Regions from separate parts of the Enterobacter sp. E14S genome, predicted to be linked through region 1. Evidence: predicted binding sites of a transcription regulator. Region 1 holds the regulator's gene; each other region holds the start of a gene.

Region 1 (5,325 bases):
TCGGCGGCACGCTGCGCCGCCCGAAAATGTGGCTTGAGGCGCGTATTCCTGACTGGCTGACCCCTTATCTGGACGGTGCAAAATGATTATTCCCTGGCAGGATCTGGATCCCGAAACGCTCGACAATCTGATTGAAAGCTTTGTATTACGCGAAGGCACCGATTATGGTGAACAGGAACGCTCGCTTGAGCAAAAGGTCAACGATGTTAAGCGCCAGCTGAAAAGCGGCGACGTGGTGCTGGTGTGGTCAGAACTGCATGAGACGGTCAATATCATGCCCCGCAACGCGTTTCACGGCTGATCTTCCACCCTTTTCAGTCAGGGAGTTGCTATGTCTGCCAGACATCCGGTTATTGCCGTTACGGGGTCGAGTGGTGCGGGAACCACCACCACCAGCCTCGCATTTCGCAAGATTTTCGCCCAGCTGAATCTCCGTGCGGCGGAGGTCGAAGGCGACAGCTTTCACCGCTACACGCGTCCGGAGATGGACATGGCCATTCGTAAGGCGCGCGATTCGGGTAAACACATCAGCTACTTCGGCCCGGAGGCCAATGACTTTGGCCTGCTGGAACAAACCTTTATAGAGTACGGTAAGAGCGGCAAAGGGCAGTCCCGCAAGTATCTGCATACCTATGATGAAGCCGTACCCTGGAATCAGGTGCCGGGAACCTTTACCCCGTGGCAGCCGCTGCCGGAACCCACCGACGTCCTCTTTTACGAAGGATTGCACGGCGGCGTGGTCACGCCTCAACACGACGTGGCGCGCCACGTGGATCTGCTGGTCGGCGTGGTCCCTATCGTTAACCTGGAGTGGATCCAGAAGCTGACGCGCGACATGAGCGAGCGCGGCCATTCGCGAGAGGCGGTGATGGACTCCGTGGTGCGCTCCATGGAGGATTACATTAACTTCCTGACGCCGCAGTTCTCCCGCACCCATATCAACTTCCAGCGCGTGCCGACGGTGGACACATCCAACCCGTTCGCGGCCAAAAGCATCCCGTCGCTGGATGAGAGCTTTGTGGTGATCCATTTCCGCAATCTCGAAGGCATTGATTACCCATGGCTGCTGGCAATGCTGCAGGGCTCGTTTATTTCGCACATGAATACGTTAGTCGTGCCGGGCGGAAAAATGGGGCTGGCGATGGAGCTCATCATGACGCCGCTGGTGGAGCGACTGATGGAAGGGAAACAGATCGCGTGAGCATGTTCCCTCTCCCAATGGGAGAGGGTTAGGGCATCAACACGCACGATGCCCCATCAATCACGCCTCGAGCACTTCATACGAATGCGTGATTTTTACCGCTTTCTCCAGCATTAACGCCACAGAGCAGTACTTCTCCGCAGACAGGTCCACCGCACGCGAGACCGCCGCGTCTTTCAGCTCTTTACCGGTGACCACAAAGTGCAGGTTAATATGGGTGAACAGGCGTGGCGCCTCTTCGCGACGTTCTGACGTGAGTTTAACCTCACAACCCGTCACGTCATGACGACCTTTTTGCAGAATCGACACCACATCAATTGCGCTGCATCCGCCTGCCGCCATCAGCACCATTTCCATTGGGCTGGGTGCTTTATCGCCGGAGTTACCGTCCATCAAAATCTGGTGTCCTGACGCGGACTCGCCCAGGAACGTTAAACCTTCAACCCATTTCACGCGCGCTTGCATATTCATTAACTCCAACGTTGCATTTTTGGTGACAGATTACGCGTGCGTTACATTTCTCGCAATGGAAGGCGACCTGCATCATGCTGAAGCGAGACACCAGGAGACACGCGGCGAAAGCTATGCTAAAACACTCAGGATGCTACAGTAATACATTGACGTTACACGTGTATGCAGAGGACATCAAACTTTACTGGCTGCGAAACGTTACGGTAGCCGACTTCCCAGGGTATGGGTAAGAATTCGATTGCAACCCCAGAGTCCGGATGCATCTGATGACTCTGGTGACAGCTTATAACAGAGGATAACAGCGCATGGTGCTTGGCAAACCGCAAACAGACCCGACTCTCGAATGGTTCTTGTCTCATTGCCACATTCATAAGTACCCATCGAAGAGCACGCTGATTCACCAGGGTGAAAAAGCGGAAACGTTGTATTACATCGTTAAAGGCTCGGTGGCAGTGCTGATCAAAGATGAAGAAGGGAAAGAGATGATCCTTTCTTATCTGAACCAGGGCGATTTCATCGGTGAACTGGGCCTGTTTGAAGAGGGCCAGGAACGTAGCGCCTGGGTTCGTGCAAAGACAGCATGTGAAGTGGCTGAAATTTCTTACAAGAAGTTCCGTCAGCTGATTCAGGTTAACCCTGACATCCTGATGCGTCTTTCTTCCCAGATGGCGCGCCGTCTGCAGGTCACGTCAGAGAAAGTGGGTAACCTCGCCTTCCTGGACGTTACCGGCCGTATCGCACAAACCCTGCTGAACCTGGCGAAACAGCCAGACGCCATGACCCACCCGGACGGTATGCAAATTAAAATTACCCGTCAGGAAATTGGTCAGATCGTCGGTTGCTCCCGTGAAACCGTGGGTCGTATCCTGAAAATGCTGGAAGATCAAAACCTGATCTCCGCCCACGGTAAAACCATCGTGGTCTACGGAACGCGTTAATTCCGCTTAAACGGCGTGCCATCGCAAGGTGTCACGCCGTTTTTGTCTCTACTCCCCATGTGGCGCAGGCTGATCTATCACCCGGAAGTTAACTACGCACTGCGACAAACGCTGGTGTTGTGTCTTCCTGTGGCCATAGGCCTGATCCTCGGACATCTTCAGCAAGGCCTGCTGTTTTCCCTCGTGCCCGCCTGCTGCAACATTGCCGGTCTGGACACGCCGCATAAGCGCTTTTTCAAACGCCTGATTATCGGTGGCTGCCTGTTTGCCGGGTGTAGCCTCGCCGTACAACTCCTGCTCGCCCGGGATATCCCGCTGCCGCTGATCCTGACCGTGCTGGCGATGACGCTCGGCGTCACGGCGGAAATCAGTTCGCTGCACGCCCGCCTGCTTCCCGCTTCGCTGATTGCGGCCATTTTCACGCTGAGCCTCGCCGGGAACATGCCGGTGTGGGAGCCGCTGCTGATCTACGCCCTGGGGACATTATGGTACGGGCTGTTTAACTGGTTTTGGTTCTGGCTGTGGCGGGAGCAGCCGCTGCGTGAATCCCTGAGCCTGCTCTATGTGCAGCTTGCGGATTACTGCGAAGCCAAATACACCCTGCTCACCCAGCATACCGACCCGGAAAAATCCTTACCGCCGCTGCTGACGCGCCAGCAAAAGGTGGTGGATCTGATAAGCCAGTGCTATCAGCAGCTGCATATGCTCGCCGCCAACAAGAACCACGAGTACAAGCGGCTGCTGCGCACCTTCCAGGTCGGGCTGGATCTGCAGGAGCATATCTCCGTAAGCCTTCACCACCCGCAGGAGGTGCAAAAGCTGGTCGAGCGCAGCCACGCCGAAGCGGTGATCCGCTGGAACGCGCAGACCGTCTCGGCACGTCTGCGCGTGCTGGCCGATGATATTCTCTATCACCGTTACCCGACGCGCTTTAACATGGAAAAACAGCTGGGCGCGCTGGAGAAAATCGCCCGCCAGCATCCCGATAACCCGGTCGGCCAGTTTGCCGCCTGGCATTTCAGCCGCATCGCCCGCGTGCTGCGCACGCAGCGCCCGCTTTATCCCCGCGACTTGATGGCGGATAAGCAAAAACGGCTTCCGCTATTGCCCGCGCTCAAAAGCTATCTTTCTCTTAAATCGTCCGCTCTGCGCAACGCCGCAAGGATCAGCGTGATGCTCAGTACCGCCAGCCTGATGGGCATGGCGCTGCACCTGCCGAAACCGTACTGGATCTTAATGACCGTGCTGTTTGTCACCCAGAACGGCTACGGCGCCACGCGGGTGCGTATTCTGCATCGGGCTGGCGGAACGCTGGCCGGGCTGATCATTGCGGGCGTGACGCTGCACTTCCACGTGCCGGAAGGCTATACCCTGGCAGGGATGCTGGCGATTACGCTGGTGAGCTACCTGATTATCCGCAAAAACTACGGCTGGGCGATGGTGGGCTTTACGGTGACGGCGGTATATACGCTGCAGCTGCTCACGCTCAATGGCGAACAGTTTATTGTCGCCAGGCTGATTGATACTCTGATCGGCTGCCTGATTGCCTTTGGCGGCATGGTCTGGCTGTGGCCGCAGTGGCAGAGCGGGCTGCTGAGGCAGAACGCCCACGACGCGCTGGAAGCGGATCAGGAGGCCATCAGGCTAATCCTCAGCGACAATCCTCAACCGACGCCGCTGGCCTATCAGCGGATGAAGGTCAACCAGGCGCACAACGCCCTGTTTAACTCGCTCAACCAGGCGATGCAGGAGCCGGGCTTTAACTCGCACTATCTGGCAGACATGAAGCTCTGGGTGACGCACAGCCAGTTTATCGTCGAGCATATTAACGCCATGACCACGCTGGCGCGCGAGCACACGATGCTAACGCCGGATCTGGCGCAGCGCTATTTGCAGTCATGTGAAATTGCGTTGCAGAGGTGCCAGCAGCGTCTGGAGTATGATGCGCCGGGCGAATCGGGCGACTCAAATATTCTGGAAGCGCCGGAGACGTTAACCCACGGGCCAATGAGCACCCTGGAGCAGCATTTACAGCGCGTTCTGGGGCATCTGAACACCATGCACACCATTTCGTCGGTGGCATGGCGTCAGCGTCCGCATCACGGCATTTGGTTAACGCGCCGGCTAAAGCGAACCGAGTATTAGCCTTTTACAATCTTCTCGACCGCAGCAGCAAAGCGGGTTAACCCGTCTTCGATGTCTTTGTCTTCTACCACCAGCGACGGCGCAAAGCGCATCACGTCCGGCCCGGCATTAAGCACCATCACCCCTTCGTGGGCGGCGGCGTGCAGGAAATCACGCGCCCGGCCTTTGTACTGCGGCTTCAGCTCGGCGCCAATCAACAGCCCCATCCCGCGGATTTCGCTGAACACATCGTACTGCTCATCAATCTTTTGCAGGTGTTTTACGAAAAGCTCGCGCTTCGCGCTCACGGCGTTCAACACCTCCGGCGTGTTGATAATGTCGAATGCGGCACCCGCCACGGCGCTCGCCAGCGGGTTACCGCCGTAGGTGGAACCGTGAGAACCGACGTGGAACGCGGAGGCGATCTCCTGCGTCGTCAGTACCGCACTCACCGGGAAACCGCCGCCGAGCGCTTTGGCGCTGGTCAGGATGTCCGGCGTCACGCCGTAGTGCATATAAGCGAACAGATCGCCGGTACGCCCCATCCCGCACTGAACTTCATCAAAGACCAGCAGCGCCTGATGCTCGTCG
Region 2 (5,325 bases), on a different contig from region 1:
AACACCGTGGAGAACAGCCTGGATTCTCTGGGCGTGCATACCGATGGCGTGGCCACCTCTCCGCTGGCGGATGTGTCGGTGACCAAATCCCTGCCGCCGGAAGTCTCTGAGATGATGCAGCTCAGCATTGAGAACGGCTATAAGCGCTTTATCACCCTGGTGGCGGACTCGCGTAAAAAGACGCCAGAGCAGATCGACCAGATTGCGCAAGGCCACGTCTGGACCGGCCAGGATGCGAAGAGCAACGGTCTGGTGGACAGCCTGGGCGACTTCGATGACGCGGTGAAGAAAGCCGCCGAGCTGGCGAAGCTCAAGCAGTGGCATATCGAGTATTACCAGGACGAGCCGTCGTTCTTCGATATGGTCATGGACAGCATGTCCGGCTCGGTACGCGCCATGCTGCCGGAGGCGATGCAGGCTTACCTGCCTGCGCCGGTCGCCACGGCAGCGAAAGCGATGAAAGCGGAAAGCGATAAGCTCGCGGCCTTTAACGATCCACAGAGTCGTTACGCGTTTTGCCTGACCTGCGCTAACGTCCGTTAAAAACCGTCCCCTCTTCCCGCGAAGAGGGGATTTTTTTCTTTTGAAGAACAAGAACTCACTACCATGCAGAAGAAATCGATTTATGTAGCCTACACTGGCGGTACCATCGGTATGCAGCGCTCTGAAAACGGCTATATTCCTGTCTCCGGCCACCTTCAGCGTCAGCTTGCGCTGATGCCAGAATTCCACCGTCCGGAAATGCCTGACTTCACCATCCACGAATACGAGCCGCTGATGGACTCCTCCGACATGACGCCGGAAGACTGGCAGCATATCGCGGATGACATTAAAGCCCATTACGACCAGTACGACGGCTTCGTGATCCTGCACGGCACCGACACCATGGCGTTTACCGCCTCGGCGCTCTCCTTCATGCTGGAGAACCTGAGCAAGCCGGTTATCGTCACCGGGTCGCAAATCCCGCTGGCGGAGCTGCGCTCGGACGGGCAGATCAACCTGCTTAACTCCCTGTACGTGGCGGCGAATTACCCGATCAACGAAGTGTCGCTGTTCTTTAACAATCGCCTGTATCGCGGCAACCGCACCACCAAAGCTCATGCCGACGGTTTTGACGCCTTCGCCTCCCCTAATCTGCAGCCGCTGCTGGAGGCCGGAATTCATATCCGTCGTCTGGGCACGCCGCCTGCGCCGAACACCGCCGGCGAGCTGATCGTGCATCCGATCACTCCGCAACCGATTGGCGTGGTCACTATCTACCCGGGTATCTCTGCCGACGTGGTGCGTAACTTCCTGCGCCAGCCGGTGAAAGCGCTGATTCTGCGCTCCTATGGCGTAGGTAATGCCCCGCAGAACGGCGAATTCCTGAAAGAGCTCCAGGAAGCCAGCGAGCGCGGAATTGTGGTCGTGAACCTGACCCAGTGTATGTCCGGAAAGGTCAACATGGGCGGCTATGCCACCGGCAACGCGCTGGCGCATGCGGGAGTCATCAGCGGCTTCGATATGACCGTTGAGGCAACGCTGACTAAACTTCACTATTTACTGAGTCAGGATCTGGACATTCAGTCCATTCGCAGCGCGATGATGCAAAACCTGCGCGGCGAGCTGACCCCGGACGAATAAGGAGTGCTCATGAAGCAACGCGCCCTGCTACTGGTCGATTTGCAAAATGATTTCTGCGCGGGCGGTGCGCTGGCAGTCGCCGAAGGTGACAGCACCGTTGACGTGGCAAACACGCTGATTGACTGGTGCAAAGCCCGCGGCGAAGCGGTTGTCGCAAGCCAGGACTGGCACCCGGCGAACCACGGCAGCTTTGCCAGCCAGCACGACGTCGAGCCTTTCACTCAGGGGGAACTCGACGGGCTGGCGCAAACCTTCTGGCCGGATCACTGCGTACAGCAGACGGAAGGCGCGGAGCTACATCCGCTCCTGAATCAGAAAGCCGTCGACGCGGTGTTCCATAAAGGTGAAAACCCGGCTATCGACAGCTATAGCGCGTTTTTTGATAACGGGCATCGCCAGAAAACGGCGCTGGACGCGTGGTTACGTCATCACGAAATCACGGAGCTGATCGTGCTGGGCCTGGCGACGGATTACTGCGTGAAGTTTACCGTGCTGGACGCGCTCCAGTTAGGTTATACCGTCAGCGTCATCACCGACGGCTGCCGCGGGGTGAACATTCACCCGCACGACAGCGCTCAGGCGTTTATGGATATGGCTGCGGAAGGCGCGACGCTGTATACGCTCGAAGACTGGCTGGAAACGCAGGCGTAGTCTTTTACGCCCTCTCCCTGTGGGAGAGGGTATCAACCCGCACCGTTATTGCATTTTCATCGTCGCAATCGGCTTCGGCGTGATGCCGAAGTCTTCTTTCAGCTCGCGCTTGCTCTTCATCACCATCTGGCCCTGGGTGTCGATCGTCATGTGCTGCGCGTCGGTGTTATTGCGCGCCTGCCACAGCATCACCAGCTGAAGACTGTTCTCTTTTTGCTCCGGCGTCAGCGCAACGCCGTCGGGCCATTTTCCCAGTTCTACGGCGGTCACCAGACGCTGATAAATCTCCGGCGTCATGCCGCTAATCATGTCATCAATATTCACTCTCGCGCCCTTTCAAAGGAATAATTTGCTGAATCGTTTTTTCAACCCTTAATCTGGTCACCGTTTTCATCATCGGTGAAGCTCATTGAGGCCGAATTTACGCAGAAACGCTCGCCCGTAGGCTGTGGGCCATCCGGGAAGACGTGCCCAAGGTGCGCGTCGCAGTTGCCGCAGCGAATTTCCGTACGCACCATGCCGTGCGACGAGTCGGTCAGGTAGCGAATGGCCTCATCGCTCACCGGCTCGTAGAAACTCGGCCAGCCGCAGCCAGAATCAAATTTCGTTTGTGAATTGAACAGAGGCGCATCACAGACCAGGCAGTGGTAGACGCCGTCTCGCTTGTTGTGCAGTAAACGCCCGGTGAACGGCGGTTCCGTTCCGTGATTCTGCGTCACGTAAAACTGCATTTCTGTGAGGTTTTTTTTCAAATCGTCAGGGTTACGTTGGTTCGACATATGCTTACATCTCGCTGTAGAAACAGACATCTTTAACCCGGATTCTAACAAAACATTAACACCCTTGCGTGCACTTTTGATCTAAACTTATGTGTCGCGAATAAGCGGTCAGGCAATTGTGATCATGTTCACATTTTTATCCTGAGAGGACTTTAAAATCCCGGCTCAGCCCCCATATGGGTGCAAGCTCAAAGGGAAAGTGAGGCGAGTCAGTCGCACAAACGTTAGTCACAGGATTGATTTGTCGCAATGATTGACACGATTCCGCTTGACGCTGCGTAAGGTTTTTGTAATTTTACAGGCAACCTTTTATTCACTAACAAATAGCTGGTGGAATATATGACTATCAAAGTAGGTATCAACGGTTTTGGCCGTATCGGCCGTATTGTTTTCCGTGCTGCTCAGAAACGTTCTGACATCGAAATCGTTGGTATCAACGATCTCCTGGACGCTGAATACATGGCGTACATGCTGAAGTACGACTCAACTCACGGTCGTTTCGACGGCACCGTTGAAGTGAAAGACGGCCACCTGGTTGTTAATGGCAAAACCATCCGCGTTACTGCTGAAAAAGACCCAGCTAACCTGAAATGGAACGAAATCGGTGTTGACGTTGTTGCTGAAGCAACCGGTATCTTCCTGACCGACGAAACTGCGCGTAAACACATCACCGCTGGTGCGAAGAAAGTTGTTCTGACTGGTCCTTCCAAAGACAACACCCCAATGTTCGTTCGTGGTGCAAACTTCGAAACTTACGCTGGCCAGGATATCGTGTCTAACGCATCCTGCACCACCAACTGCCTGGCACCGCTGGCTAAAGTTATCAACGACAACTTCGGCATCATCGAAGGTCTGATGACTACCGTTCACGCGACTACCGCTACTCAGAAAACCGTTGATGGCCCGTCTCACAAAGACTGGCGCGGCGGCCGTGGCGCGGCTCAGAACATCATCCCATCCTCTACCGGTGCTGCTAAAGCTGTAGGTAAAGTACTGCCAGAACTGAATGGCAAACTGACTGGTATGGCGTTCCGCGTTCCAACTCCTAACGTATCCGTTGTTGACCTGACCGTTCGTCTGGAAAAAGCTGCTTCTTATGAAGAAATTAAGAAAGCGATCAAAGCTGCTTCCGAAGGCGCAATGAAAGGCGTTCTGGGCTACACCGAAGACGACGTTGTATCTACCGATTTCAACGGCGAAATCTGCACTTCAGTATTCGATGCTAAAGCAGGTATCGCACTGAACGACAACTTCGTGAAACTGGTTTCCTGGTACGACAACGAAACTGGCTACTCTAACAAAGTACTGGACCTGATCGCTCACATCTCCAAATAAGTTGAGATGAGTGTTTGATCCAAAAAGGCGACTTCGGTCGCCTTTTTTATTGTTTTTAGACAGAGGATTGCTTAATGACTAATAAAATTTTTGCACTTCCGGTAGTCGAACAACTTACCCCTGTGCTCTCCCGCCGTCAGATTGACGGTGCCGACGTTATCGTCGTTGACCATCCACGCGTTAAAGCGTCCGTGGCGCTGAACGGCGCGCACCTGCTCTCCTGGAAACCGGAAGGTGAAGCCGAAGGTTTGTGGCTGAGCGATGCGACCTCCTTCAAAAAAGGGGCGGCTATTCGCGGTGGCGTACCGATCTGCTGGCCGTGGTTCGGCCCGTCCGCACAGCCGGGTTTGCCGTCTCACGGTTTTGCCCGCAACCAGCAGTGGACGCTGAAAGCGCATAACGAAGATGACAACGGCGCAGTGCTGACCTTTGAGCTGCAGGCTAATGATGAAACCCGCGCTCTCTGGCCGCACGATTTCACCCTGTATGCCCGCTTCAAGCTGGGTAAAACCTGTGAAATCGAACTGGAAGCTCACGGCGAGTTCGAAACCACCTCTGCCCTGCACACCTATTTCAACGTGGGTGATATCAGCGCAGTGAAGGTGAGCGGCCTGGGCGATACCTATATCGACAAAGTCGATAACGCGAAAGAAGGCAAACTGAGCGACGGCGTTCAGGCATTCCCTGACCGTACCGATCGCGTTTACCTGCACCCGGAAGCGTGCAGCGTGATCCACGACGGTGCCCTTAACCGCGGCATTGAAGTGGTGCATCATCATCACAGCGACGTGGTGGGCTGGAACCCGGGTCCTGCGCTGTCCGTCAGCATGGCCGACATGACGGATGATGGGTATAAAACGTTTGTCTGCGTGGAAACGGCTCGCGTGACTAACCCGCAGAAAGCGAGTGAAGAAAAACCGTCTCGTTTAGGGCAGAC
Region 3 (5,325 bases), on a different contig from region 1:
TGGTGATGATTTTCGCCATCTGGCTGCGTATGAACCTGAAAGAGAGCCCGGTGTTTGAGAAAGTGAACGATGCACAAGCCGTGCAGCCGGACACCTCGCTGGGTTCAATGGTGAAAAGTAAATCCTTCTGGCTGGCGACAGGCCTGCGTTTCGGTCAGGCGGGCAATTCGGGTCTGATCCAGACGTTCCTCGCCGGATATCTGGTCCAGACGCTGCTGTTTGATAAAGCCATCCCGACCGATGCGCTGATGATAAGCTCCATTCTTGGGTTTATCTCCATTCCGCTGCTGGGCTGGCTTTCCGATAAAGTAGGGCGCCGTCTGCCGTACATTATCCTCAATATCTCCGCCATTCTTCTCGCGTACCCGATGCTCTCTATCATCGTCGATAAGAGTTATGCGCCGGGGACGATTATGCTCTCTATCATCGTAATCCATAACTTCGCCGTGCTGGGGCTGTTTGCGCTGGAAAATATCACCATGGCTGAGATGTTTGGCTCGCGAAATCGCTTTACCCGCATGGCTATATCGAAAGAGGCGGGCGGGCTGGTGGCGGTGGGCTTTGGTCCGGTACTGGCGGGGATCTTCTGCAATATGACCGGCTCCTGGTGGCCGATTGTCGCCATGCTGGTGGCCTATTCCGTGATTGGGCTGGTCTCGGCGATCCTGATGCCGGAAGTGCGCGACCGTGATTTGAGCGCGGCGCAAGACGCAGCGGAGTCCGCGCCAGAGGAGAGTGTGGGTTACGGCGCGGTCTCCTCGCGACGCTAATGGTTTATAACTTACGTTACCTGTCACATAACTTTATCTTTATGTCACACCACATGAGCAAAAGTTAATATAAATCAAAATTTCAAACGGCAGTATCAGTATGGTTGATGGCAGTTATTTTTTTACCCCAGCTACCATTCTAGTTGGTGTAGTCAGCAGGCGCTGCCGCTTCAGAGGAGCGGCAGCGATCCACAGCTTTCTAATTAACGAGTCTTAATCATGGAAAACACCTTATTACAGGCCAACGCGACGCTGCCTCAGTACGATCGCGACAGTCTTCAACCACGCATTGTTCATCTGGGTTTTGGCGCCTTTCACCGGGCGCATCAGGCGGTATACGCCGACATCCTCGCCGCTGGACACGGCAGCGACTGGGGCTACTGTGAGGTTAACCTGATTGGCGGCGAGCAGCAGATTGCCGATCTGAAGGCGCAGGATAATCTCTACACCGTGGCGGAGATGTCTGCCGACGCATGGACATCCCGCGTGGTTGGCGTGGTTAAAAAAGCGCTGCATGCACAGGTCGACGGGCTGGAGTGCGTGCTGGCGGCGATGTGCGAACCGCAGGTGGCGATTGTCTCGCTGACCATCACCGAGAAAGGGTACTGCCACTCACCGGCGACGGGACAACTGATGCTCGATCACCCGTTTATCGTCGCCGACCTGCAAAACCCGCACCAGCCGAAATCCGCGCCGGGTGTGGTAGTGGAGGCGCTGGCGCGTCGCAGAGCGGCGGGTCTGCCCGCTTTTAGCGTGATGTCCTGCGACAACATGCCGGAGAACGGCCACGTGATGCGCAATGTGACCTGCGCGTACGCCCGGGCGGTAGACGGCGAGCTGGCGGACTGGATCGAGGCTAACGTCACCTTCCCGTCAACCATGGTGGATCGCATCGTGCCGGCGGTTACGCCCGATACGCTGGATAAAATTGAGCAGCTGACCGGCGTGCGTGACCCGGCGGCGGTCGCATGTGAACCGTTCCGCCAGTGGGTGATCGAAGATAACTTTGTGGCAGGACGTCCCAAGTGGGAAAAAGCCGGTGCCGAGCTGGTGTCAGACGTGATCCCGTTTGAAGAGATGAAGCTGCGCATGCTCAACGGCAGCCACTCCTTCCTGGCGTACCTGGGCTATCTGGCTGGCTACCAGCATATCAACGACTGTATGGAAGATGAGAACTACCGCTTCGCCGCGCACGCGCTGATGCTTAACGAGCAGGCGCCCACGCTGAAAGTGAAGGGCGTTGATTTAGGCCGCTATGCCGATCTCCTGATTGCCCGCTACAGCAACCCGGCCCTGCGCCATCGGACATGGCAAATCGCGATGGACGGCAGCCAGAAGCTCCCGCAGCGTATGCTGGACTCCGTGCGCTGGCACCTGGTGCATCAGAAGCCTTTCCCACTGCTGGCGCTGGGCGTGGCAGGGTGGATGCGTTATGTTGGCGGCGTGGACGAGCAGGGTAACGCCATCGACGTGAGCGATCCGCAGCAGGCGGTGATTCGGGCGGCGGTGAAGGGAAGTGCGGAAGGGGAAAGTCGGGTTAACGCGCTGCTCGGCATTGAGGCCATCTTTGGTAAAGAGTTACCGCAGGAGCCGCGCTTCGTTGCTGCGGTGATGGCCGCGTACCGGGCGCTGCTGCAAAAAGGTGCGAAAGCGACCGTGGCGCAGTACGTGTCTCAACGGTAATTCAGCACATGCCGCCGTGAGCGGCGGCATGTCTGCGCACAGCTTAGTGCATTCCCAGGCGAATCAGCTCAATCGGTTCGAATTTACCTTCGCATCCTTCCACTTCTACCGTTTTGCTGCGGCGCACCTGCGCGGCATCCAGCCCGTCGCTGTGGATCGCTTTAATCACGCCGGTTTTGCCCGTGCCGCTAATCATGACGCGGCTGCCGGTGGTGATTGCATTGCGGTTACGGTCGTATGTCATCATGGTATTTTCTCCTCTCTAACCTGTTCGTTACGGCGCTATTTCGGGTTTTGCCGTTCACGGGGCCTATAAATACGCCTGTCCGCGCTTCATGTTTTTGTTTTTGATCAAACTCACACTTTTTTCTTTATTTCGTCGGGCGCTGACGGTTCAGGACGGTAATTTACAAAGTGGACCATTATTTTCATTAATTGATAGTTTCGAGAGGGAAGCGTTGAGGGTTGGTTTATATTCCCGATGTCATCCTGTGTGCAGGAAATAACCCTTCATCGGAATAAGGAGTCAGGCTTATGTATAAGAGCATTTTGATGCCTGTAGACGTGTTTGAAATGGATTTGAGCGACAAAGCGGTTCGCCACGCGGCAAACCTTGCAAAGGCTGAGGGCGCGTCGATTACCCTGGTCAATATTCTGCCAGCCAGCAGCCGGTCTCTGCTGCGCGGGTTCAACGCCGATATAAAAAAGTTTGAAGAGTATATGACCGCAGAATCCGGTAAGAAAATGAACGAGTTAAAAAGACTGTTCGATATCGCCCCAGAGAATATTCACAGCATGGTGCGTTTTGGCAACGTCCGGGATGAAATTATCAAGCTGAGCAAGGAGGGGGAATATGATGCGATTGTCATCGGGTCGAAAAACCCGAGCATCACCACTCATCTGCTGGGTTCAAATGCGGAATCTATTCTGCGCTACGCCACGATCCCGGTGTTAGTCGTTCGCTAATCACGCCGCCGTTCCCGAAAGGGGCGGCGCATATTACTCTTCGCTAAACCACTCGCTATTTTCCTGACGAATCAGCTGCACGGATTCGCTAATTTCCTGCAGATGCAGCGTCATCGCTTTTTCCACACCGTCCGGGTCGCGTTTTTCCAGCGCGCTGAAAATATCATGATGCTGTCGGAGCAGCATTTCCGGCGGGGAGACGTGATCGAGGCTCATATAGCGCACGCGGTCAATGGTGGCCTTGATGTTCTCGATGGTGTCCCAGGCCAGCTGACAATCCGCGATCTGCGCCAGCTTCTGGTGGAATTCATCATCAAGCTGGAAGAAATCATTGAGCTGCTTACGGTCAATCGCAATACGCTGCTGGTGCAGGTTCTGCTCCAGCTGGTAACACTGGTTGTCGTTGATAAGCGTTGCGGCGCGGCGTGCCACCGCGCATTCAATGGCCTGGCGAACGAAACAGCCGTTGCGTACCTGAGAGAGTGAAATTTTGTTCACGTAGCTGCCGCGCTGCGGGCGGATCTGAATCAGTCCGTTTTCAGCAAGCTTAATAAACGCTTCACGTACCGGCTGACGGGAAACGTCAAAACGCACGGACACCTCTTTTTCAGAAAGCGGCGTTCCCGGTGGGATCAGGCAATGGACAATATCACGTCGCAAAATGCGATAGATTTGCTGGTTAACGGGCTGGGTGGGATTGAGTTGCGATTCAGCGGCCATGAGTTGTCATTTCTCAGAGAGTTAGCCTGAACATACTACCATTCTTTTATAACCCGAAACAGACCCGGCCCGCAGGCCGGGAAGGGCAGATTCAGCCACGATGGACGCTAAGTCCGGCAAAACTCTGGCTGACGGGCATCATTTCCACGGTATTGATGTTGACGTGTTTTGGCAGCGTCGCCACCCACCAGACCGTTTCGGTCACATCTTCCGGCGTCAGCGCGTTAGCATTTTCGTAGGTTTTACCCGCTTTCGCGTCATCGCCTTTGAAACGCACGTTGGAAAACTCGGTACCGCCCACCAGACCCGGCTCGATATCGGTGACGCGAATGGCGGTGCCGTGCAGATCGGTACGCAGGTTGAGGCTGAACTGGCGCACAAACGCTTTCGTCGCGCCATAGACGTTGCCGCCCGCGTAAGGCCAGCTCCCGGCGGTGGAGCCGATGTTGATAATGTGGCCGCGGTTGCGCTCGACCATGCCCGGCAGCACCGCGCGGGTCATATAGACCAGCCCTTTGTTGTTGGTGTCGATCATGTTTTCCCAGTCTTCAACGCTGGCTTTGTGGGCGGGCTCCATGCCCAGCGCCAGACCGGCATTGTTGACCAGCACGTCGATGGCGCGCCACTCGGCGGGCAGGTTGGCAATCATCTCTTCAATGGCCGCGCGGTTACGCACGTCCAGCTGCGCGGTCAGGATGCTGTCGCCTAATTCGTCCTTCAGCTCCTGCAGGCGCTCCTGACGACGGCCCGTGGCAATAACCTTGTGCCCGTTGGCGACGAAGCGACGCGTGATGCTTTCACCAAAACCTGCCGTTGCCCCGGTAACTAAAATAATCATCTCACTGTTCCTCAACGCTTTTTGTGTTGTACTAACATAGCACGGCCGCAGAGGGTGCGTTAAGGCAACATTTGTATGACGGCGTTGCAGGGGATGGCGGCCTGGCCTACTCTGGGAGGATACCCGTACTCAGGAGCGAAAGATGACGGCCACGAATCCCTTTTTTGACATCAGCCTGCTGCCTTACCAGGCCCCCCATTTTGATGAAATCAACGATAGCCACTATCGCCCGGCCTTCGATGAAGCGCTTCGCCAGAAGCGGGCGGACGTAGACGCCATTGTGTCCCAAACCGCTGCGCCGGACTTCACCAACACCGTGCTGGCGCTGGAGAAAAGCGGCGCTTTGCT
Region 4 (5,325 bases), on a different contig from region 1:
AACATGAGGATCTCCTGATAAGGCGGGCGCCTGAGCGCCCGCGGGTATTAAAGGGCGACCGGGAACAGCCAGCCCAACAGCATTGCACCGAGAATGGCGCCACCGGTGATCGGCTTCTGCCAGATGTAGAACACCAGCGCACCCAGCAGGGAACCGACGCCGATAGGAATGGAGGCGGTCATGGCGCTGAGGATAATCAACGGCCCGAGGAAGCGGCCGGAGGCGTTACCCGCGCCCATCATCACGTCTGCACCGTAGGTGGAGTTGCTCTGGTTGATGGTGAATTTACGCGCCAGGATGATGACGTAGCCAATCGCCAGACCAATCACCAGGCCGGTAATCAGCGCGGCAATGAAGTTGGTCACCGGGAACATGATGCCCGCGCCCAGCAGCAGCGCCGGAACGCCAAGACCGACGCCGGTCTGGATCGCACCGCCGATATCGAGAATCCCCACCAGCGAGCCTTCGATAATACGGGCGAACAGGAAGCTCGCGCCAAATGCCGCCACCGCGCCGTAAACCCCGGTATCGATCCCCGCTTTCAGCATCGCCACGAAGGCCACTTCGTTAAACGCGCCGATGCCGTAGAGGTAGTACATGTGCGTCCCGGCGAAAACGCCGGAGGAGAGCAGGCCAACGAAGATCGGGAACGACCAGTCGGCATACCAAAAACCTTTATTCTGTTCCATTTAGAGGCTCCTGTTATTTACCGCTGAGCGAGTTGTGGATCATGTCGAGCCAGTTCGGCACGGTCAGATGGAAGGATTCGATCATCTTCATGTCGAAGCCGCGGAAGAAGCCGCTCAGCACGAAGAGCAGGACGATCGCCGCCATCATCACTTTAGTAACGTGATTCCAGCCGCTCTCTTCCACGCCTTTACCGATCAGGATCCCCAGCACCAGGCCCGGTACGGCGTTCCCCATAATCAGCTGCGCCGCGCCGCCAAAAATGGTGGCCCAGAAGCCCGATTTTTTACCCGCGTCGATGGCCGCCAGCCAGAAGATCACCGGCATGACGGTGTTGACCAGCAGGTTTGCCGCCGGTACAAGCACCTTCACGGCGGTGACCTGAAGCGCTGCCGGCACGGAGGAGGCGGTCAGGTTCAGGAAGGTGACGACGAGCATGCCAATCACGCCGCAGGCAATCGCCATTTTGCGCGGGTCGTGCAGCGTTTCGCCAACGTTACGGTTTTTGATCATCAGTGCAGCAGCACCCCAGTTCGGGATGATGCGGTGGTCAACGTCCTGTGTGAAGGCACCTGCGGCCACGGAAGAGGCCCAGGCGTTAAAGAAGAAACCTAACCCAAAGGAGAAGTGGGACGCCGGATCCCCTTCACAGGAATTCAGTTCCCCCAACGTACGAAACGCGCCCATACCCTGAGTGGTAGGCGCATGAAACATGCGTGCAGCCCCGGCTCCGACACCGACGCCAACCAGGCCGCCAATGATGAGCGATTTTATTAATATAATTAAGAACATCAGTCTGCCCTTTTATGAATAATCAGCGTTGCGTGACGAAATCCACCTGGTCGAGATTGATAGCGGTCACGTTGACGGTCACATCCAGCTCCACGCTGTAGGTGCGTCTTTCCCGGCGCAGAAAGAAGAACAGAAAGGCTTCTTTACGCACCGCTTCTTGCGCCTGAACGACCTGCACATCCTGTGGCTCAATACGCAGTAAGATATGCGGTGAGGCTTTCATCACCGCGGCCTGAACGTGGTTGAGCGCGTCGGCAAAGGCGCGCGCTTTGGCGTCGCCTTTCCCCTTCACTCTCACCGTGGTTGTGAACTGTTCTTTCATGCTTATGCGCCGTATTTCTTCTGCCACGCCTGTACCAGACGCTCGCCCAGCTCTTCTTTATCCATAAAGCCAAAGCCCAGCACGTTGCAGCCTTCGTTGATGGCGGTCACGCCCTCTTCCACGGAACGCATGCCGTATTTGGCCTTGTAGCCATATTTGGTTTGGGCCGTGATGGCACCCGCGCCGCCGCTGCCGCAGAAGGAGATGCCGAAGGTGGCGTTTTCCGCTTTCATCACGTCGCCGAGCTTCATGTCAGCCGCCATGCCCGGCACGACAACCGCGCGTCCGCCTGCTTTTTCCACACCGGCAGCCACTTTCTGACCTTTGCCCAGGCGATCGCCAATCACGACTGTAATCTGTTCCATGTGTTGCTCCTTAAAGGTTGTCTTTCGCGACTTCAAAGTGAACGGAGAGCAGCCAGGCCTCTTCATCAGGAAGGTTGCCAAACTGCGCGACCACTTCACGGGCAAGTTGCATTGAATCTGGTGAAATTTCGTCAAACAGCTCTGCTTCTACCTCCGGCAGCGGCTCGCCGGTCACGGACCGGTGCGCCATTGCGCGCACGTGGGAGGTGAGCATCTGCTCCTGTACCGCATTGGGGATGATGTTGTTTCGGGCCAGCAGGGCATAAACCTGCTGCAGCATGGTGTTCGCGAGCTGTTCTGTTTGCTCCGCCTGTTCCCCAACGTCGTTCATTACCGCTCCGTTAATCACTGGTCTTACCCCGTTAATGGCTCTGGAATAAAACTAACGTTGGGGGGGAATTGTTTGTAGCGAGTTGTTTTCCACTTCGAAGTGGAAAGGCGAGCCGCAGCAGTGATCTGTGCCACATAAATGCGGTGAATCTGAATTAATCCCGGCATTTGCGTGATGAATATCACGTATTCCAGCGGCAAAACGCGCGCCGGGGAAACGAAACGTTCAGGCGCGGTGACGCTAAAATGTGATGGCGATAGGGTTTACTTATTACCGCGTAAAAAAAACGGGGGCCGCTGGCCCCCGCTGGTTGTTTGTCAGATGCGCGATCGGTTAACGGTATTTCTGATGATACGTGTTACGGGTCGTCACAAACTGCTCGGCCGCCGCCTGGGCTTCCTTCACTTTGCCTTCGTTAGCCAGCTTCAGCGCGCCGTCGATCTGGCCGACCAGCACGTCAAAGCCGTGGCGGTAGTCTTTCATCTCTGCGCTGTCTGCCGCTTTGCTTTCCAGCTTCGGAGGCGTCGCTTTTTGTGCGTCCAGCGCCGCTTCACGCATTTTGGTCAGCGCGTCTTTCATTTCAGCCGCATTGTCGGTTTTCTGCACCACCTTCAGGTTTTGACCGAGGATGCCCATGTCGTCTTCAAGATCGGCAGCAAACGCAGAAGAGCCAAGAACCAGCGTTGAAGCCGCGACGATCGCTAACAGGTGTTTACGCATTGCTCACTTCCTTTTTTATTATTAAAACGCCTTTACGGATATTACTGACCGGCGATTTTCATTTCCGGCAGAAGTACAGAACCACACTGTATATTGCTACGTGTTTCAATATCGTTACCGACCGTAACGATGTTGCGCCACATGTCCTTCAGGTTGCCGGCAATCGTAATTTCGCTCACCGGATACTGGATTTCGCCGTTTTCCACCCAGAAGCCCGCCGCGCCGCGCGAGTAGTCTCCGGTGATGCCGCTTACGCCCTGGCCCATCAGCTCGGTGACCACCAGACCGGTGCCCATCTCTTTCAGCATCTGCTCAAAGTTCAGGCCCTGTCCGGCAATGCGCCAGTTGTGGATGCCGCCAGCGTGTCCGGTGCTTTTCAGCCCCAGCTTGCGCGCGGAGTAGTTGGTCAGCAGCCACTGGGTCAGAATACCGTCTTTGATGATATCGCGACGTTCGGTACGCACGCCTTCGCTGTCGAACGGCGTGGAGGCCAGCCCTTTCAGCAGGTGCGGATGTTCTTCAATGGTGAGCCATTCCGGCAGGATCTGCTTGCCCAGCGAGTCGAGCAGGAAGGTCGATTTACGGTAAACCGAGCCGCCTGCGATAGCGCCCACCAGATGGCCAAACAGACCGGTAGCCACTTCATTCGCAAAAATGACCGGGGCCTTCATGGTGGAGAGTTTACGCGGCGACAGGCGTGACAGCGTGCGTTCGGCACATTCTTTACCCACCCACTCAGGAGACTGCAAATCCCCCAGCGCGCGGCCAATGGTATAGGCGTAGTCACGCTCCATGTCACCGTTCTCTTCGGCGATCACGCAGCTGGAGAGCGAATGGCGGGTGGAGCAGTAGCCCTGCAGCATGCCGTGGCTGTTGCCGAAGACTTTGATGCCGTAATGGCTGTTGAAGCTGCCGCCTTCGGTATTGGTGATGCGCTTATCGGCCTGCAGGGAAGCCTGCTCGGCGCGCGCGGCCAGTTCGATCGCTTCGTCCGGGGTCACTTCCGCCGGGTGGAAAAGATCGAGATCCGGCGCGTCAAACGCCAGCAGGTCTTTATCCGCCACGCCTGCGTAAGGATCCGGGGAGGTATAACGGGCGATATCCAGCGCCGCCTGCACCGTGCGGGCAATGGCATCCGGGCTGAGATCGGTGGATGACGCGCTGCCTTTGCGATTCTGGTGATACACCGTGATCCCAAGCGCGCCATCGCTGTTGAATTCGACGTTCTCCACTTCACCATAGCGGGTACTTACGCTGATGCCGGTGGTTTTGCTGACCGCCACTTCGGCGCCATCTGATTTTTCTGAAGCAAGCATCAGCGCGGTGGAGACGGCTTCTTCAAGAATCTTACGCTGCGCTTCAACTTGTGAGGTTACTTTCATCGCAAATGCCATACTGTAAGAGAGAGTTATCTGAAGTCTAACAGAGAACCGTTTTTCAGTGCGCGTCTTAACTGGTAACATTAGCCTCTTTTTTTAAGGAGCCTGACATGACTAAGCAGCCCGAAGACTGGCTCGACGACGTTCCCGGTGATGACATCGAAGACGAAGATGATGAGATCATCTGGGTCAGTAAAAGTGAAATTAAACGTGACGCCGAAGAGTTAAAACAGCTTGGCGCAGAAATGGTAGAACTGGGTAAAAACGCGCTGGACAAGATCCCGCTCGACCAGGATCTGCGTGATGCCATTGAACTGGCACAGAAAATCAAGAAAGAAGGCCGTCGTCGCCAGCTTCAGCTTATCGGGAAAATGCTGCGTCAGCGCGACGTCGATCCGATCCGCCAGGCGCTGGACAAGCTGAAAAACCGCCACAACCAGCAGGTTGCGTTTTTCCATAAGCTTGAGCAGATCCGCGATCGCCTGATTGAACAGGGTGATGATGCCGTACCGGAAGTGCTGAACCTGTGGCCGGATGCCGACCGCCAGCAGCTGCGTTCCTTGATCCGCAACGCGCAGAAAGAGAAAGAAGGGAATAAGCCGCCGAAGTCTGCGCGCCTGATTTTCCAGTATCTGCGCGAGCTGTCTGAGAACGAAGAGTAATCTGTTCCCCTCACCCCGACCCTCTCCCCGGAGGGGCGAGGGAGGAAAGAATGTAGGCCCGGTAAGC

Evidence for each region. Region 1 encodes CRP, which controls carbon source genes, mostly activating them, when cyclic AMP is high. Its sites were predicted from a motif close to ATGTGANNNNNNTCACAT; they were not measured.
Region 2: msrB (peptide-methionine (R)-S-oxide reductase MsrB) is a predicted target of CRP. The motif match lies at 3,170-3,187, and genes of this name have one in related genera.
Region 3: ydfZ (putative selenium delivery protein YdfZ) is a predicted target of CRP. The motif match lies at 2,799-2,816, and genes of this name have one in related genera.
Region 4: ACZ6J2_RS11990 (glycine dehydrogenase) is a predicted target of CRP. The motif match lies at 2,616-2,633, and genes of this name have one in related genera.

The regions. Positions count from the first base shown of each region.
Region 1 covers NZ_JBVODQ010000009.1:149,533-154,857, reverse strand. Annotated here, with positions in the region: gene ACZ6J2_RS17480 (hydrolase) at 1-86, shown strand, start outside; gene ACZ6J2_RS17475 (YheU family protein) at 83-301, shown strand; gene ACZ6J2_RS17470 (phosphoribulokinase) at 332-1,201, shown strand; gene ACZ6J2_RS17465 (OsmC family protein) at 1,262-1,666, opposite strand; gene crp (cAMP-activated global transcriptional regulator CRP) at 1,978-2,610, shown strand; gene ACZ6J2_RS17455 (YccS/YhfK family putative transporter) at 2,668-4,755, shown strand; gene argD (bifunctional acetylornithine/succinyldiaminopimelate transaminase) at 4,752-5,325, opposite strand, start outside.
Region 2 covers NZ_JBVODQ010000001.1:53,100-58,424, reverse strand. Annotated here, with positions in the region: gene sppA (signal peptide peptidase SppA) at 1-543, shown strand, start outside; gene ansA (asparaginase) at 607-1,623, shown strand; gene pncA (bifunctional nicotinamidase/pyrazinamidase) at 1,633-2,274, shown strand; gene ACZ6J2_RS00275 (YeaC family protein) at 2,320-2,583, opposite strand; gene msrB (peptide-methionine (R)-S-oxide reductase MsrB) at 2,640-3,053, opposite strand; gene gapA (glyceraldehyde-3-phosphate dehydrogenase) at 3,393-4,388, shown strand; gene ACZ6J2_RS00260 (D-hexose-6-phosphate mutarotase) at 4,463-5,325, shown strand, end outside.
Region 3 covers NZ_JBVODQ010000001.1:311,550-316,874, forward strand. Annotated here, with positions in the region: gene ACZ6J2_RS01530 (MFS transporter) at 1-770, shown strand, start outside; gene ACZ6J2_RS01535 (mannitol dehydrogenase family protein) at 990-2,453, shown strand; gene ydfZ (putative selenium delivery protein YdfZ) at 2,497-2,700, opposite strand; gene ACZ6J2_RS01545 (universal stress protein) at 2,988-3,419, shown strand; gene ACZ6J2_RS01550 (GntR family transcriptional regulator) at 3,453-4,139, opposite strand; gene ydfG (bifunctional NADP-dependent 3-hydroxy acid dehydrogenase/3-hydroxypropionate dehydrogenase YdfG) at 4,231-4,977, opposite strand; gene dcp (peptidyl-dipeptidase Dcp) at 5,120-5,325, shown strand, end outside.
Region 4 covers NZ_JBVODQ010000004.1:198,727-204,051, forward strand. Annotated here, with positions in the region: gene ACZ6J2_RS11965 (amidohydrolase/deacetylase family metallohydrolase) at 1-5, opposite strand, end outside; gene ACZ6J2_RS11970 (DUF4310 family protein) at 48-689, opposite strand; gene ACZ6J2_RS11975 (DUF4311 domain-containing protein) at 703-1,479, opposite strand; gene ACZ6J2_RS11980 (DUF4312 family protein) at 1,502-1,801, opposite strand; gene ACZ6J2_RS11985 (SFCGS family glycine-rich protein) at 1,804-2,166, opposite strand; gene ACZ6J2_RS11990 (glycine dehydrogenase) at 2,177-2,515, opposite strand; gene cybC (cytochrome b562) at 2,831-3,217, opposite strand; gene pmbA (metalloprotease PmbA) at 3,259-4,611, opposite strand; gene yjgA (ribosome biogenesis factor YjgA) at 4,707-5,258, shown strand.